DNA from 2 places in the Mycobacterium sp. ITM-2016-00317 genome. Region 1 is predicted to be linked to the other one. Evidence: riboswitches for the same ligand, from Rfam matches in the RefSeq annotation. Region 1 holds a riboswitch; the other holds the start of a gene.

The links. Region 1 has a riboswitch for S-adenosylmethionine ahead of C6A87_RS04520 (ADP-ribosylglycohydrolase family protein). Riboswitches for the same ligand answer to the same signal wherever they lie in the genome.
Region 2: it holds a riboswitch for S-adenosylmethionine, as region 1 does, so the genes downstream of both, C6A87_RS06405 (bifunctional o-acetylhomoserine/o-acetylserine sulfhydrylase) here and C6A87_RS04520 (ADP-ribosylglycohydrolase family protein) in region 1, are expected to answer to the same signal.

Annotation. Positions count from the first base shown of each region.
Region 1 is NZ_CP134399.1:937,256-944,339, reverse strand. Features, by position in the region: gene C6A87_RS04525 (metallophosphoesterase) at 1-810, opposite strand, end outside; gene C6A87_RS04520 (ADP-ribosylglycohydrolase family protein) at 1,148-2,833, opposite strand; SAM riboswitch class IV at 2,863-2,975, opposite strand; gene C6A87_RS04515 (NrtR DNA-binding winged helix domain-containing protein) at 2,981-3,640, opposite strand; gene C6A87_RS04510 (ADP-ribosylglycohydrolase family protein) at 3,711-5,162, shown strand; gene C6A87_RS04505 (hypothetical protein) at 5,229-5,525, shown strand; gene C6A87_RS04500 (SIR2 family protein) at 5,705-7,084, shown strand, end outside.
Region 2 is NZ_CP134399.1:1,330,012-1,337,095, forward strand. Features, by position in the region: gene C6A87_RS06390 (glycosyltransferase family 2 protein) at 1-137, opposite strand, end outside; gene C6A87_RS06395 (class I SAM-dependent methyltransferase) at 526-1,257, opposite strand; partial or broken gene C6A87_RS06400 (homoserine O-acetyltransferase) at 1,254-2,380, opposite strand; gene C6A87_RS06405 (bifunctional o-acetylhomoserine/o-acetylserine sulfhydrylase) at 2,380-3,735, opposite strand; SAM riboswitch class IV at 3,776-3,895, opposite strand; gene C6A87_RS06410 (alpha/beta fold hydrolase) at 3,954-4,784, opposite strand; gene C6A87_RS06415 (exodeoxyribonuclease III) at 4,870-5,670, shown strand; gene trpS (tryptophan--tRNA ligase) at 5,742-6,764, shown strand; gene yhjD (inner membrane protein YhjD) at 6,794-7,084, shown strand, end outside.

The DNA of each region.
Region 1 (7,084 bases):
TGACCGGTGCTCCTCGGACACTTCGAGATCCGGGAGATCCGGATACGGGGCGCCGTCGTGGGCGGTGAAGTTGTGACCGATCTCGGCCAGGCCCCGCAGGGTGGTCGCATCGGATTTCCACCAACTCAGCCGGGCCCGATCGCGCAGGTGTCCGTCCTTGTCGAGGTAGGACTGTTGACCGTGATCGGCCAGGCTGATCTCGGGCCCCTTCAGCAACGTCTCGACCGCGACGTAGAGCGGATCGCCCTTGGTGGACGCCCGCGCCAACTGCTCAATCGACGTGAAGCGGTTGCCGCCCAACTCCCGCTGGAGCACCGCGATCGAGGGCTCGTGCCAGCAGGCGTGCACCACGCGGATGTCCCCCAGGTCGAGCCACAGCGGCTGCGTCCAGAACCACCCCAGGTAGAAGTCGCGCTCGTCCCGGCTCAGCTGCTCAAGGAACGCTGCGTGCTGACGCGCGTTCTTCTCCGACCGTTTGTCGGTCGGGTCGTCGTGCGGGCGCAGGAACTTGCCCGGCTTGCCCGGCCATTCGGTGGCATACGCCATGGCGTTGAACTCGTGATTTCCCAACACCATTCGCGCACTGCCGGCGTTGACCATCGCCTTAATGGTCTCCAGGACCCGCAGCTGCTGCCCTCCGCGGTCGATCAGATCGCCCACGAACACCGCAGTACGGGTCGGATGCGCATACGCACCGCCCAGCCCGGCGGACCGGTAACCCATGGCGTCGAGCAGCTCATGGAGCTCATCCGCGCAACCGTGGATGTCACCGATCACGTCATAACCCGCGGACTCGAGTTGTGTGGACATGTGTCCCCCATTTCATCGGCCTCACGTGTGGAGGCGTGGCATTCTCGCGTGGGGCATTCGCTGTGCGGGGCGAACATGCCCGACCTCGATCTGTGGGGCGGAAGCGCCTCCCACGTTCGCACCGGTCCGACAACTGCACCGTAGCAAACCGCACTGACAAGTCTTTGCTGCCGCTGCGGAATGCCGACATAGCTCACGAACCGACGGCTGTTCAACCGCCCTGACACTGCATCCCAGCAATCGCACGATGGTCATGGAAGAGCCGGACCGTAGGCGTGTAGGCGATGGACGCCCAAGAGCGGTGCTGCCCCGAATGGCGCCAACGCCGCCACGCGATCTAAACCGTCTCGCCGGACATCTCGTGCCGCTGCGCGCTTCGAAGCGGGTCCCGACTGAGGGCTTCTATCCACGCACAGCCCAGGCACGCGGCGTATCGGGCCCTCGGAACGGCATCGAGTACGACGCCGGGGTGCCGGACCGGCCAGTCCACGCCATCCTCGCCATACACGGATTCATAAGTACGACGCAGGTATTCCCGTTGCTGCCACAGCCGACGCGCAATGTCGGCCCCCGAGGTACTGCGCTTCCATTGCAGGAACGGGGTTGTGGGACGGGGCGGGAACAATGTGGTCCAATACGCCGACCAACCGTCCGCTTCGGTACCCGCCGTCGGCTGTGCCGTCTGAGCCGGGTCAGCCGGCCGCAAACGCCGTAACGCCGCGCGCAGTTCGCGGTGAGGTCCGGTGCCGGGGCCGACGTCACAAAGTTCGAACAGCGCTTGGAACACATCTTGATCGCGTCGGCGGGCGCTGTAGAGGGCCGCGACACTAGGGGTGACGCTCGTGCCGTCGGCGCAGTGCACGAAAACCGTGCGACCCTCTGCGCGGAACGCTTCGATCGCGCGCACGGTGTCGAGCAGGACGAAGTCGACGTTGGCGTTGGCACCGACCTCGTCGATGAGCCGCGCCTCCAGATGCTCAGCGCCATGGGGGATGTCCGCTTCGGCGACCGGGCGCAACGACACCACCGCGTCGACGCCGGCCGGCAGCCTGTGCAGGGACGGCGCCGCGCCGATCCAGATCTCGTCATCGCGGGGGTGGCGCCTCGGTTTCGGGAACCCGCGCCACGCCTGGTAGGTGTAGTCGACGCCGCCGGGTTCGCCGCGGTCGATGATCTTGTCAGCCAGCCGCACCAGGCCTCGCGTGCTCAGCCCGGGCGGGCCCTTGAGTGCCCGCCGCCAGCGGTACGGCACCGCCGAAACACCATAGGCGGCCCCGAGCAACGCACCCGCGGCGCCGGCGGTGGAGACGGTTGCCCCGCCCGCGCGCGTTGATGCCTCGAGAGCCACTCGCAGGTGGTCGACGCGGAACACTCCCGCTGCGGGATTCTCGACCGGAACCGGTGTGTTGACGATGGCCGACCAGGCGGCCTGCAAAGTCGCGGCCGCCGAACCGTTGTCAGGGGTGATCACCGAGGCCTGCGACCGTTCGGCCTGCCGGATTACCGACAACCACACACTTTGCCGCGCAATGTCGATATGCCGCAGTCCGACTCGCACGTCGAGCTCGCCGGTGAGCACGGCGTGCCTGATCGCGAGTGACCACAGCACGCATGCGTCGCCGGCGTTGACGTCGGCATCTATCAGCTCGCTGACCGTGCGGACGGCCTGCACCAGCGCGGCCTCATCATTCAAGTAGGCCAGCGCGACGGGTGCGGCGGCGATAAGGCGTGCACTCGCGGTGGCAGTGGTCGCGGGCAAGGGTTGGCGCCCGAGGTCCTTGGCAGTTCGCGCCCACCAGCGCCAACGTTCGCGAAGGTAATCGAGTGATTCGCCGGCACGCAGATCAGCTGCGGTGCCCGCGATTTCGGCGATCGCGATGGCCGTTGCGGTGTCCCCAGTCCACTGCCAGGGCTGCGACGGCCTCGATTCCGTACCGAATGCGTCGCCGGCTGCGGCACCGACGAGGGCACCCGCAGCACGGTCACGCTGAACGTGGTCCAGTCCCGCGATGGCGTCGGTCATGTGCACTCCCGGATATTCCGGGCCCACGATGGGCGCTCTTACCCTGCACCGGTCGGTGCGGGTCGCTTCGTCATCCGAGCCACCCACGAGCGTGGGGTTGGCGCACCGCCCAGTCGGAGCTTAGCGACGGTGTCTCGTGAAGCCGCTTCAGTCTACGTCGCGCCGCCGGAACAGTTCAGCGGGGCGGCCCCGGACCCCGCCGGCGAACTGCCCCGTGGGTTCCAGTTGCGGTTCCATGGTGCGGCGGAACCAATCGCGCTGCAGCGGCCGGCCGGCGATCTGCTCATGGGCACGACGCAATTGGAGGATGGTGAACTCCTCGCCGAGCAGCGCATCGGGGTCGGGCCGGTCGGAATACCGCGACTGCAGGTAGTTGACCGCCCGCTTGACGATTTCCGGATGGTCGAACGGCAGCCGACCCGGCGCACCCACCGGCATCAACCGCGTCGAGGTCGCGAACCGTGCTTCCAGTCGAGCAGGCTGCACGACGTCGACATGCGCGACCGACAGCACCCAGCCGCGCGGGTCCCGGTCGAGTGCGTCGAACACGTGCAATTGGTGCGGCAGCAGCCCTTCGACGTTGGCCTTGACCTGCAGCGACCGCGCGACCGCCATTGCGAGGGTCTCCCCCTCGTGCAGGAAGGTGCCCGGCAACGCCCAGCCGTCGGCATTGGGCCGGCGTACCTGCAGCACGACCAGACCGTGTTGCTCGTCGAGGGTCAGCACCGCAGTGTCGACCGCCACCGACGGACGGGGGTAGTCCGCCAATGTCTTGTCGCTGCTGTCTCGGTAGCGCCGCTCGCTCATGTCAGGCGTCGATGCTACAGTTTTAGCCATTAGCGCATATATGCGCTAATTCGGAATCGAGGGGGTACCGATGACCGCACGGGATGATCGCATCGAAGGGGTGCTGCTGGGCACCGCCGCCGGCGACGCGCTGGGCGCACCGTATGAGTTCCAGCCGCCGCGCGGCCCGGAGCTCGAGGTCGTGATGGCCGGGGGTGGACCGTGGGCGCCGGGTGAGTGGACTGACGACACCGCGATGGCGGTGGCGATCGCCGAGGTCGCAGCGACGGGAGCGGACCTGCGCGACGACGCGCCCCAGGATGCGATCGTGGCGCGCTGGCACGAGTGGTCGCGCAGCGCCAAGGATGTCGGCATTCAGACCCGCGCGGTCTTGAGTGCCGCTGCGCGAGGTGGAGACATCACCGCGCAGCGCGCACGCCAGGAGGCGCAGCTGCATCACGAGTCCACGGGCCGCAGTGGGGGCAACGGGTCGTTGATGCGCACTGCCCCGGTCGCGCTGGCGTATCTCGACGACGAGGACGCGATGGTGCAGGCCGCGCGGGCGCTCAGTGAACTGACGCACTTCGATCCCGAGGCCGGCGACGCGTGCGTGTTGTGGTGCAGCGCGATCCGGCACGCGGTGGTCACCGGCGAGATCGACATTCGGACCGGGTTGGGCCATATCGCTGTCGAGCGCCGCGATGTATGGGCGACGCGGCTAGATACCGCCGAGGCGTCGCGGCCGTCGGACTTTCCGAAGAACGGCTGGGTGGTGCAGGCGCTGCAGGCGGCGTGGTCGGCGATCGCGACGACGGCGGTTCCGGCAGACGATCCGGTGGCCGGGACGTTCCGCGCCGATCATCTGCGCCACGGGCTCGATGCGGCGGTGCGGGGCGGGTTCGACACCGACACCGTCGCCGCCATTGCCGGCGGGCTGCTGGGCGCGGCGTACGGGGCGTCGGCGGTTCCGCTGGAATGGCGAATGCTGCTGCACGGGTGGCCGGGGCTGCGGGCACGCGGATTGGTGGAACTCAGCGGACGTAGCGCGCGGCGCGGCGTGGCCGATCGCTTCGACCCGAGGTATCCGGGATACCGGGTCGGCGCGCTGGTTCCGCATCCCTATGACGACGGGGTGCTGCTGGCGGGGATCGGCGCGCTGCATAATCTGCCCGCCGATGTCGGCGCTGTGGTGTCGCTGTGTCGCGTCGGCGACGACGCTGTCCGCCACGACATCCCGCATGTCGAGGTGCGGCTGATCGACCGGCCGGGTGCCGACGACAACCCGCACCTGGACTTCGTGATGCTGGAGGCGGTGCGGGCAGTCGAGCGGTTCCGCAGCGAAGGAAAGACGGTGTTGCTGCACTGCGTGGAAGCACACAGCCGCACCCCCAGCGTCGCGGCGCTGTATGGGGCACGGCTGCGTGGCGTAGGTACCGGTGAGGCGCTGCACGCGGTCTGCGGCGCGCTGCCGGACGCCTCCCCTAATTCGGCATTCCGAGAGACGTTGGCGCGGTTTGATTCTGTGCAGGCAGCGGTGAGGTGACGCACTCGCTCGCGGTCGAAACCGAGGTAGCGGAGCACTTTCGAACTGACGGACACGAGGTGACTGATGGCAGCTTCACACAAGATTCCCGGCACGGACATCCCGTTCTACTTCTGCGCCGACTGGGACGGCACGAACTTCGTCCTCGTCGATGAGCGCGACTTCGACATGACCGGATGGCGGATTGAAGCCGAACGATATGACGGAGACACTCGGGTAACCGAGTTCCACCGCAGCGCTTCTTTCTTCAACGCTGGGCAGCACTGGAACGGAATCGGTGGAGGACTACTTCGGACGCCGTGGTCCGCGGTATGCGGGTTCCCAGAGAAGATCATCCGGTGGATACCGCCGACAGAGGAGTGAGTGTTGCGTAGCCTCAGCTATCACTACCCAGCGCCCAGTCCCAGCGGCCGCGGTGAGGCGAGCCTCGCAGCGGAGCACGCATGAAGCGTGCTCGGGTGGGTCGCGAATCCATCACTCAATTTGCCACATACATCAGAGGAAGCGCGCTAGGGCAACTCCTGTGATCTATGGTGCTGAGTATGGGCGGGCACCTTTTCATCATCAACGGCGACCTCACCAAGATTGCGTGCGATGCGGTGCTCATTCCGACTGACGGTGCCTCCAAGGTGGAAGCGCACTGGCATGACGTGGTCGACAGCCGAGATACAAAGATTCCCCGGCCTTGGGGTGTCGATCGGGTGGCCACACTGACTTACAGGCCCGGTGAGCCTTTAGTGATCCTCGGGAATGTAGGGCAACACGGAGACCGATCGGGATTCGATGCATTCGAGCCCGTGGTACGAGACTTTGTCCTCCGTGCGCTCAAAGAGCTCAATTCTGAGGCCTTCCAGGACCGCAAGCGAATATGTGCGTGGCCGAAGCCGCGGTTAGCTGTCAACTTGGTCGGCTCAGGACTCGGTGGCGGCGCGGCGAAGAAGGGGGACCTGGTCCAAGGTCTCGTCCAAGCCCTTACGACGCTTGCCAGCGAGAACGACGTGGACATCGTCTTGGTCACCTACGGCGACAAACCGTACGCCGCTGCGCAACGGGCACGCCGCAAATGCATCGGATCGAATGAGCTCTCCGGCACATGGCGCTTCACCAAGGACGCGAATCCGAAACTCATCGAGAAGGCACGCAAGCTCGCCGAAGATGCGATTGACCGCCACTTGGTGTTGTTCATCGGTGCCGGCGTGAGCGCAGGCGCGGGTTTGCCTACATGGCGTTCGCTGATGAATGACGTCGCGAAGCAAGCCGGTTTCGAAGAATCCGAGAGGGCGCGACTGGAGAACAAGGATCTACGGGACCAGGCAACGCTGATCGAGCGTCGCTTAGAAAGAACCGGCGAAGCACTGAAGTCACGAGTAGCTGCGGCACTGAAGGTTTCGACGCGGTACGCACTGGCACACGGTCTCCTGGCTTCATTGCCCAGCACCGAAGCCGTGACCACCAATTTTGACACGCTGTTCGAGCTGGCTTCCAAGGTCCGCGGAAGGGATGTTGCCGTCCTGCCAGAGGATCCACGCACTACCGGCGGTCGTTTACTACTGAAATTGCATGGCAGCGTTTCACACCCTGATCGAATGGTCCTCACGCGCGCCGACTACCTGAAGATGCCCCGCGACTATGGCGCACTTATGGGGTTGGTTCAGGGACTCTTACTGATGCGCCGCATGGTGTTTGTGGGTTATTCATTGACAGACGAAGACTTTCACGAACTCATCGACGAGGTCCGCGCCGCGCGCGGCGACGGTGCCAGCGGTGTGGGGCGAGGCGTCGTACTCACGCTGCAACGCGATCAGTTGGAGGAGCAGCTCTGGGAGAACGACCTCGACATCATCCCCATGATCACCGGGGGCGAGACCGACATACCTACTGCAGCCCGTGAACTGGAACTGTTCTTAGATCTGGTCGGCTAT
Region 2 (7,084 bases), 390 kb from region 1:
GCCGTGTCGGCACCGAACGCGGCTTTGCTGCGCGGGTTGCTTCGGTGGCCGGCGTGCTCGGTGGCAACAGCGCGAACCCCCAGCGATGGGGATGCATTTCCCTGCTGGAAACCGTTCGCAATATGTTGCTCAGTCATTCGGACCCCCCGTAGACCTGACTGTGATTCAGTGAATGTCAGTTGATTAGCTGGTATCGCACCGAGCTGTGCGCGGCAGCATGATGAACCTCACGCTAGCACCGGCTCTGGGGGCGTGCAATACAGTTCAGGGCCTGTTCACGGAGCATCGCGGATTGGCTTCGGGATCCGGCTAGCGAGTTCGTAAATATTCGCTGTGTGCCTGACAGCGATGATGTTTGACTCGTCAAACAATTTCACCGAAATGTATGTCCGTGATCTTGTCGTGACCTGCGATTGCGCGAATTCGAAAACAAATGACGCCGTCGAAATTCGATACGAGAACAACACCGCAAAACGGCGGGGCGGCGGCCGCCGAGCGATCTGACGGCTGCCGAGTGTGCCGGGCTCAGCCCAGCGTCGCGCGGACGCAGACCGTGACGTAGGGCAGAGCCAGTCCGGAACTGTTGGCCAGCGCCGGGTGGGTGGCCAACAGCTCGCGGACCCGGTCCAGCGTGCGGGCCCGCACCTTCTCCGGCGAGGTGATGCAGTAGCTGCGCGAGGCCACCAGGTCGATCAGCGCCTGCGGCGTCAGATAGCTCGTCCACTCGACCTGGTGCCGCGCCACATCGGTGAACGGGGCAGGAAGGTCGACGCTCTGGGTGAACGGGTCGACCTCGTGGCCGATGATCGCCCCGAGGTCCTTGACCCAGCCCAGTCGTTCGTCACGGTTGTTCCAGACCAGGCCGAGACGGCCGCCGGGCCGCAGCACCCGGGCCACCTCTTTGACCGCGCGTTCGGGGTCGAACCAGTGCCAGGCCTGCGCGACCAGCACCGCGTCGACGCTGTCGTCGGGCAGCGGGATGTCCTCGGCGGTGCCGAGCAGGGCGGGGGTGTCGGGCAGCGACGAGCTGAGCAGCTCCAGCATCTCCGGCAGGGGGTCGACGGCGACCACGTCGAGATCCCGCTCGACCAGTCGGGTGGTCAGCTTGCCGGTGCCGGCCCCGAGGTCCAGCACATCGCGTGCGCCATCGGGCAGCAGCCAATCGATCGCCTCCGGCGGGTACGACGGACGTCCCCGCTCGTAGGCGGCCGCCTCCGCCCCGAACGACAGGGAACGGTGATCCGCGGACCCACTCACCGTGACGCCAGCTCCAGCGTGCGCCGGATCAGCTCGCCCACCGCGTCGGTCTCGACCAGGAAGCCGTCGTGACCGTACTGGGACTCCACCACGTCGAGCCCGTCACAGCCGGGCAGCAGCTCGGCCAGCTCGGCCTGCAGCCGCAGCGGATAGAGCCGGTCGGTGGTGATCCCGCCGACGACGGCGGGCACCGGGCAACTCTGCAGTGCGGCCGCCACCCCGCCGCGGCCGCGGCCGACGTCATGGCTGGACAGCGCATCGGTGAGCGCGACGTAGGTGCCGGCATCAAAGCGCGCCAACAACTTTCGGCCCTGGTATTCCAGGTAGCTCTGCACCGCGTAACGGCCGCCGGTGGCCGGGTCCTCTTCGAGCTGCGCGTCGTTTCCGAAGCGCTCGTCTAGTTCGGTCTCGCCGCGGTACGTCAGATGAGCGAAGCGCCGGGCGATCTCCAGGCGGCGGCGGGGAAGCGCCCGGTGTCGTGGTAGTCGCCGCCGCACCAGTTGGGATCGGCCTTGATTGCGGCGACCTGGGTGCTCTGCGTGCCGATCTGGTCGGCGGTCGCGCGCGCGCCGACCGCCAGCACCAGTGCGGCGCGGACGCTGTGCGGATAGGTCACCATCCACTCCAGAGCCCTTGCGCCGCCCATGGATCCGCCGATCACCGCAGCGGCCTCGGTGATCCCGAACCGTTCCAGGGCCGCCACGTCGGCGGCCACCTGGTCGCGCACCGAGATCGTCGGAAACCTTGAGCCCCAGGGCTTTCCGTCGGGGCCGGGCGAGCTGGGGCCGGTCGATCCGCGGCAGCCGCCCAACACGTTCGTCGAGATCGCGCACCAGCGGTCGGTGTCGATCGGGGCGCCGGGGCCTGCCACGCCGTCCCACCAGCCCGGCGTCGGATGATCAGGGCCCGCGGGCCCGGTGATGTGCGAATCGCCGGTCAGCGCGTGCAGCACGACCACGGCGTTGTCGCGGTTGGGCGAGAGCTCACCCCAGCGCTGCACCGCGATCGACACGTCGTCGATGACCTCGCCGTTCTCCAGGGTCAGCGGACCGATGTCGACGATGCCGATCTGGCCTTCGGGGGGCAGCGCCACGCGATCGGTCAGGATGTCCACAATCGTCATCAGAACGACGCCAAGGTGTTCGGGTCGGCGTCGGCGGCGACGCTGAACGGCTTGGCAGCCGCGAATCCCTGCTCCAGGTCGGCGATGATGTCGTCGATGCCCTCGATACCGACGGCCAGCCGCACCAGCCCCGGCGTCACTCCGCTGGCGAGTTGTTCGTCGGCGGACAGCTGCTGATGCGTCGTCGACGCCGGATGGATCACCAGCGAGCGCACATCACCGATGTTGGCGACGTGGCTGTGCAGGGTCAGCGCGTTGACGAACGCCTTGCCCGCCTCGACCCCGCCGGCCAGCTCGAATGCGAGCACCGCGCCGGTTCCCTTGGGCGCCAGCTTCTTTCCGAGGTCGTGCCACGGGGACGACGCAAGGCCGGCGTAGTTCACCGACACCACGTCCGGGTGGGCCTCGAGGAATTCGGCCACCCGCTGGGCGTTCGCGACGTGGCGCTCCATGCGCAGGCTCAGCGTCTCGAGACCCTGGGCGACCAGGAACGCGTTGAACGGCGCCGCGGCGGGACCGAGGTCACGCAACAGCTGTACGCGCGCCTTGAGGGCGTACGCGGGCGGGCCGAGTTCGGCGAACACCACACCGTGGTAGGAGGGGTCCGGGCTGGTGAAGCCCGGGAACCGGCCGTTTGTCCAGTCGAAGGTGCCGCCGTCGACGATCACACCGGCGATCGCCGTGCCGTGCCCGCCGAGGTACTTGGTCGCCGAATGGACCACGATGTCGGCGCCGTGGCTCAGCGGCTGGATCAGGTACGGCGTGGCGATGGTGTTGTCGACGATCAGCGGCACACCGACCTCGTGCGCGACGCCGGCCACGCCCGGGATGTCGAGGACGTCTATTTTCGGGTTGGAGATCGTCTCGCCGAAGAACGCCTTGGTGTTCGGCCGGGCGGCGGCCCGCCAGGACTCCAGGTCGTCGGGGTTCTCCACGAACGACACCTCGATGCCGAGCTTGGGCAGCGTGTAGTGGAACAGGTTGTAGGTGCCGCCGTACAGCCGCGGGCTGGAGACGATGTGGTCACCGCTGTTGGCGATGTTGAGGATCGCGAGCGTCTCGGCTGCCTGCCCGGAGGACAGGAACAGTGCCGCCACACCACCTTCCAGCGCCGCGATGCGCTGCTCGACCACGTCCTGGGTCGGGTTCATGATGCGGGTGTAGATGTTGCCGGGTTCGGCCAGGCCGAACAGCGCGGCCGCGTGGTCGGTGCTGTCGAAGGTGTAACTGGTGGTCTGGTAGATCGGCAGGGCCCTGGCATGGGTGGCGGTGTCGGGCGTCTGGCCCGCGTGCACCTGCTTGGTCTCGAACGACCAATGGGCGCTGTTGTCGGACACCGGACTGTTATCGGACATCGTCGTGCTCCTCTGTGGAACAGGGGCCCGATTGACAGCGGACCCGCGCTTGCCTTATAGCCGTGTTCGGCTACTCAACCTGGTCGTCTCCCGGGGCACCCCACCGCGGTTGGAGGGTTGCCGGCCAGCGAGCCGGGGCTTGACGCTGGCACTCATGACCGAGACGAACTGTATCTCAAGCGGGACAGACGGTGCCACCGGACCCGCTGACCAGGGCGTTAGCCGAGGGCGGTGCGCGGTGTGCGGTGTTCGTCGACGAACGTCGCGATCAGCTCGGTGATCACGTCGGGGGTCTCGAGCATCGGGATGTGGCCGACGCCGTCGAGACGCACCACTTTGGCGTCGTCGGGCAGGTGGGTCAGGAAGTACCGGTTGCCGCGCGGCGTCGGGAACACGCGGTCCTTCTCGCACAGCACCAGCTGGGTCGGGGCGCCCAGCGAGGCGAGTTCCAGCAGCCCGGGCAGGCGCAGAGTCTTGACCAGTAACTGGAGGTAGGCGCTGCAGTGGGTGGCGTCCTGCACCAGTAGTCGCAGGTCCTCCTCGGACGGGCCGTCGGCGGGTCCGCTGACCGGCAGCGTGGCCAGCCGGCGGACGCCGGGCAGTTTCAGGATCCGCGGCCCGAGCAGTCGGGCGGCGATCAGCGCCGGCCCGCCGAGGATGAACTTCAACACCGTCTCGTACTTCGACACCGAGTGGTGCGGCCAGCCGCCTGCGGGGGCGATCGCGGTGAGCGTGCGGGCGCGACCCCGTCGTTCCAGCTCGAAGGCGACCCACCCGCCCAGCGAGTTGCCGACGATGTGCGCGGTCTCCCAGCCGAGCTCGTCCATCCGGCGTTCCACGTCCTCGACCAGGGCATGGGTGTCGAGCAGCCAGGACGGGGACGGGTTGCCGCCGTGATGGCCGACCATCGTGGGCGCGTACACCTCGAACCGGCCGGTGTCGGCGAGTTGGCCGGCCACCGTGCGCCACACGTTCTGCGAGCACAGGAACGGGTGCAGCAGCAGGACGGGTTCTCCTGATCCGGCGTGGATCGGCTCTCGCGGTGCCATGTGCCCGACGATAAAGGTGGGACCGGCGGTACCGCAAGGATGCGGGCGGGGCGCTCGGCTAGGGTCTGCCGTCGTGACGCGTCCCATCACGGTGAGCACCATCAACGTCAACGGCATCCGCGCGGCGGTCAAACAGCGCTCCCTGGAGAACCTCGGCCTGCTCGTGTGGTTCAAGGAGACGACGGCGGACGTGGTGTGCTTGCAGGAGACCCGCGCCGACGACGATCAGCTCGCCGACGCGCTGGCCCCGGCGCTGGCCGACGGGTGGCACCTGGCGTCGGCGGCCCCGCATGTGAAGGGCCGCAACGGGGTGGCCGTGCTGTCCCGTTCGCCTCTGAATGCTGTTCGGATCGGTTGTGGGGCAGAGGAGTTCGCTGCGCACGGCCGCTACATCGAGGTCGACACCGCCGGGATCACGGTGGGCAGTGTGTACGTCCCGACCGGCGAGGCCGAAACGGATCGTCAGCTGGAGAAGGAACGGTTCATGGCCGCGGTGGGCGAGCGGATGGCGGTGTTGCTGGCCGGCGGCCGGGACGCCGTGCTGTGCGGGGACTGGAACATCGCCCACACCGAGAACGACATCAAGAACTGGAAGGGCAATCTGAAGAAGTCCGGGTTCCTGCCGCAGGAACGCCAGTGGCTCACCGGGCTACTCGAGTCCGGCTGGGTGGACGTGGTGCGGCAGGCGCACCCCGAGACCGCAGGCCCGTACGCGTGGTGGTCGTGGCGCGGCAAGGCGTTCGACAACGACGCGGGCTGGCGCATCGACTACCACCTGGCTACGCCGGGGCTGGCCGCGCGCGTCGCGTCGGTCACCACCGAACGGCCCGCCGCCTATGCGCTGCGGTGGTCCGATCACTGCCCGGTGACGGTCGCCTACGCGTGAATCCGGCGCGCCCAGGCACCCTGATGGCGCCGTAGCGCGCCCGATTCGCTCAGTGCGAAGATGGTGTCATCATGAGTACCGCCAGCAACCCAGCCAGGCCCGTCGTCTTCTCGGGCGCGCAACCCACGTCTGACTCCCTGCATCTGGGCAACGCGCTGGGCGCGGTCAGTCAGTGGGTGGCCCTGCAGGACGGCAACGACGCGTACTTCTGCGTGGTGGACCTGCATGCGATCACCGTCACGCAGGATCCGGAGACGTTGCGTCGGCGCACCCTGGCCACCGCGGCCCAGTACCTCGCACTCGGTGTCGATCCCGCCCGGGCAACGGTGTTCGTGCAGAGCCACGTCCCCACCCACTCCGAATTGGCCTGGGTGCTCGGATGTTTCACCGGCTTCGGGCAGGCGTCGCGGATGACGCAGTTCAAGGACAAGTCGCAGAAGCAGGGCGCCGATTCCACCACGGTCGGGCTGTTCACCTACCCGGTGCTGATGGCCGCCGACGTGCTGCTCTACGACACCCAGCTGGTGCCCGTCGGCGAGGATCAGCGCCAGCATCTGGAGCTGGCGCGCGATCTGGCCCAGCGGATCAACGCCCGGTTCCCCGACACCTTCGTGGTGCCCGAGGCGATGATCCCGAAGGCCACCGCAAAGATCTACGACCTGCAGGACCCGACGGCGAAGATGAGCAAGTCGGCCGACAGCGACGCCGGCCTGATCAGCCTGCTCGACGATCCGGCCAAGACCGCTAAGAAGATCCGCTCGGCCGTCACCGACAGCGAACGGGAGATCCGGTTCGACCGGGAGGCCAAGCCGGGGGTGTCCAATCTGCTGACCATCCAGTCGGCGGTGACCGGCGCCGACATCGACAAGCTCGTCGACGGCTACGCCGGCCGCGGCTACGGAGACCTGAAGAAGGAGACCGCCGAGGCGGTCGTGGAGTTCGTCACCCCGATCAAGAACCGGGTCGACGAGTTGCTCGCCGACCCGGCCGAGCTGGAGAGCATCCTGGCCAGCGGCGCCGCCCGCGCCCGCGAGGTGTCTGGACACACGCTGCGGCGGGTATATGACCGGTTAGGGTTCTTGGCGGCTCGATAATCTCGATCACTCGGAGGGGGTCGGATCGCATGACATCTCCGCCCGCACCGGCTGACACCGAGGACAAACCCGGCCTGCTGGACCGGTGGCGGGCCCGGATGCCGTGGTTCGACCACGTGATGCGTGCCCAAGGCCGATACAAAGACTCCAAGGGCGACTTCTACGCCGCCGGTATCACCTACTTCACGATCTTCGCGCTGTTCCCGCTTCTGATGTTGGGCTTCTCCATCGCCGGTTTCGTGCTGGCCAATCAACCCGAACTGTTCGCGACGGTCGAGCAACGGATCCGCAGTTCGGTCAGCGGCGACCTCGGCACGCAG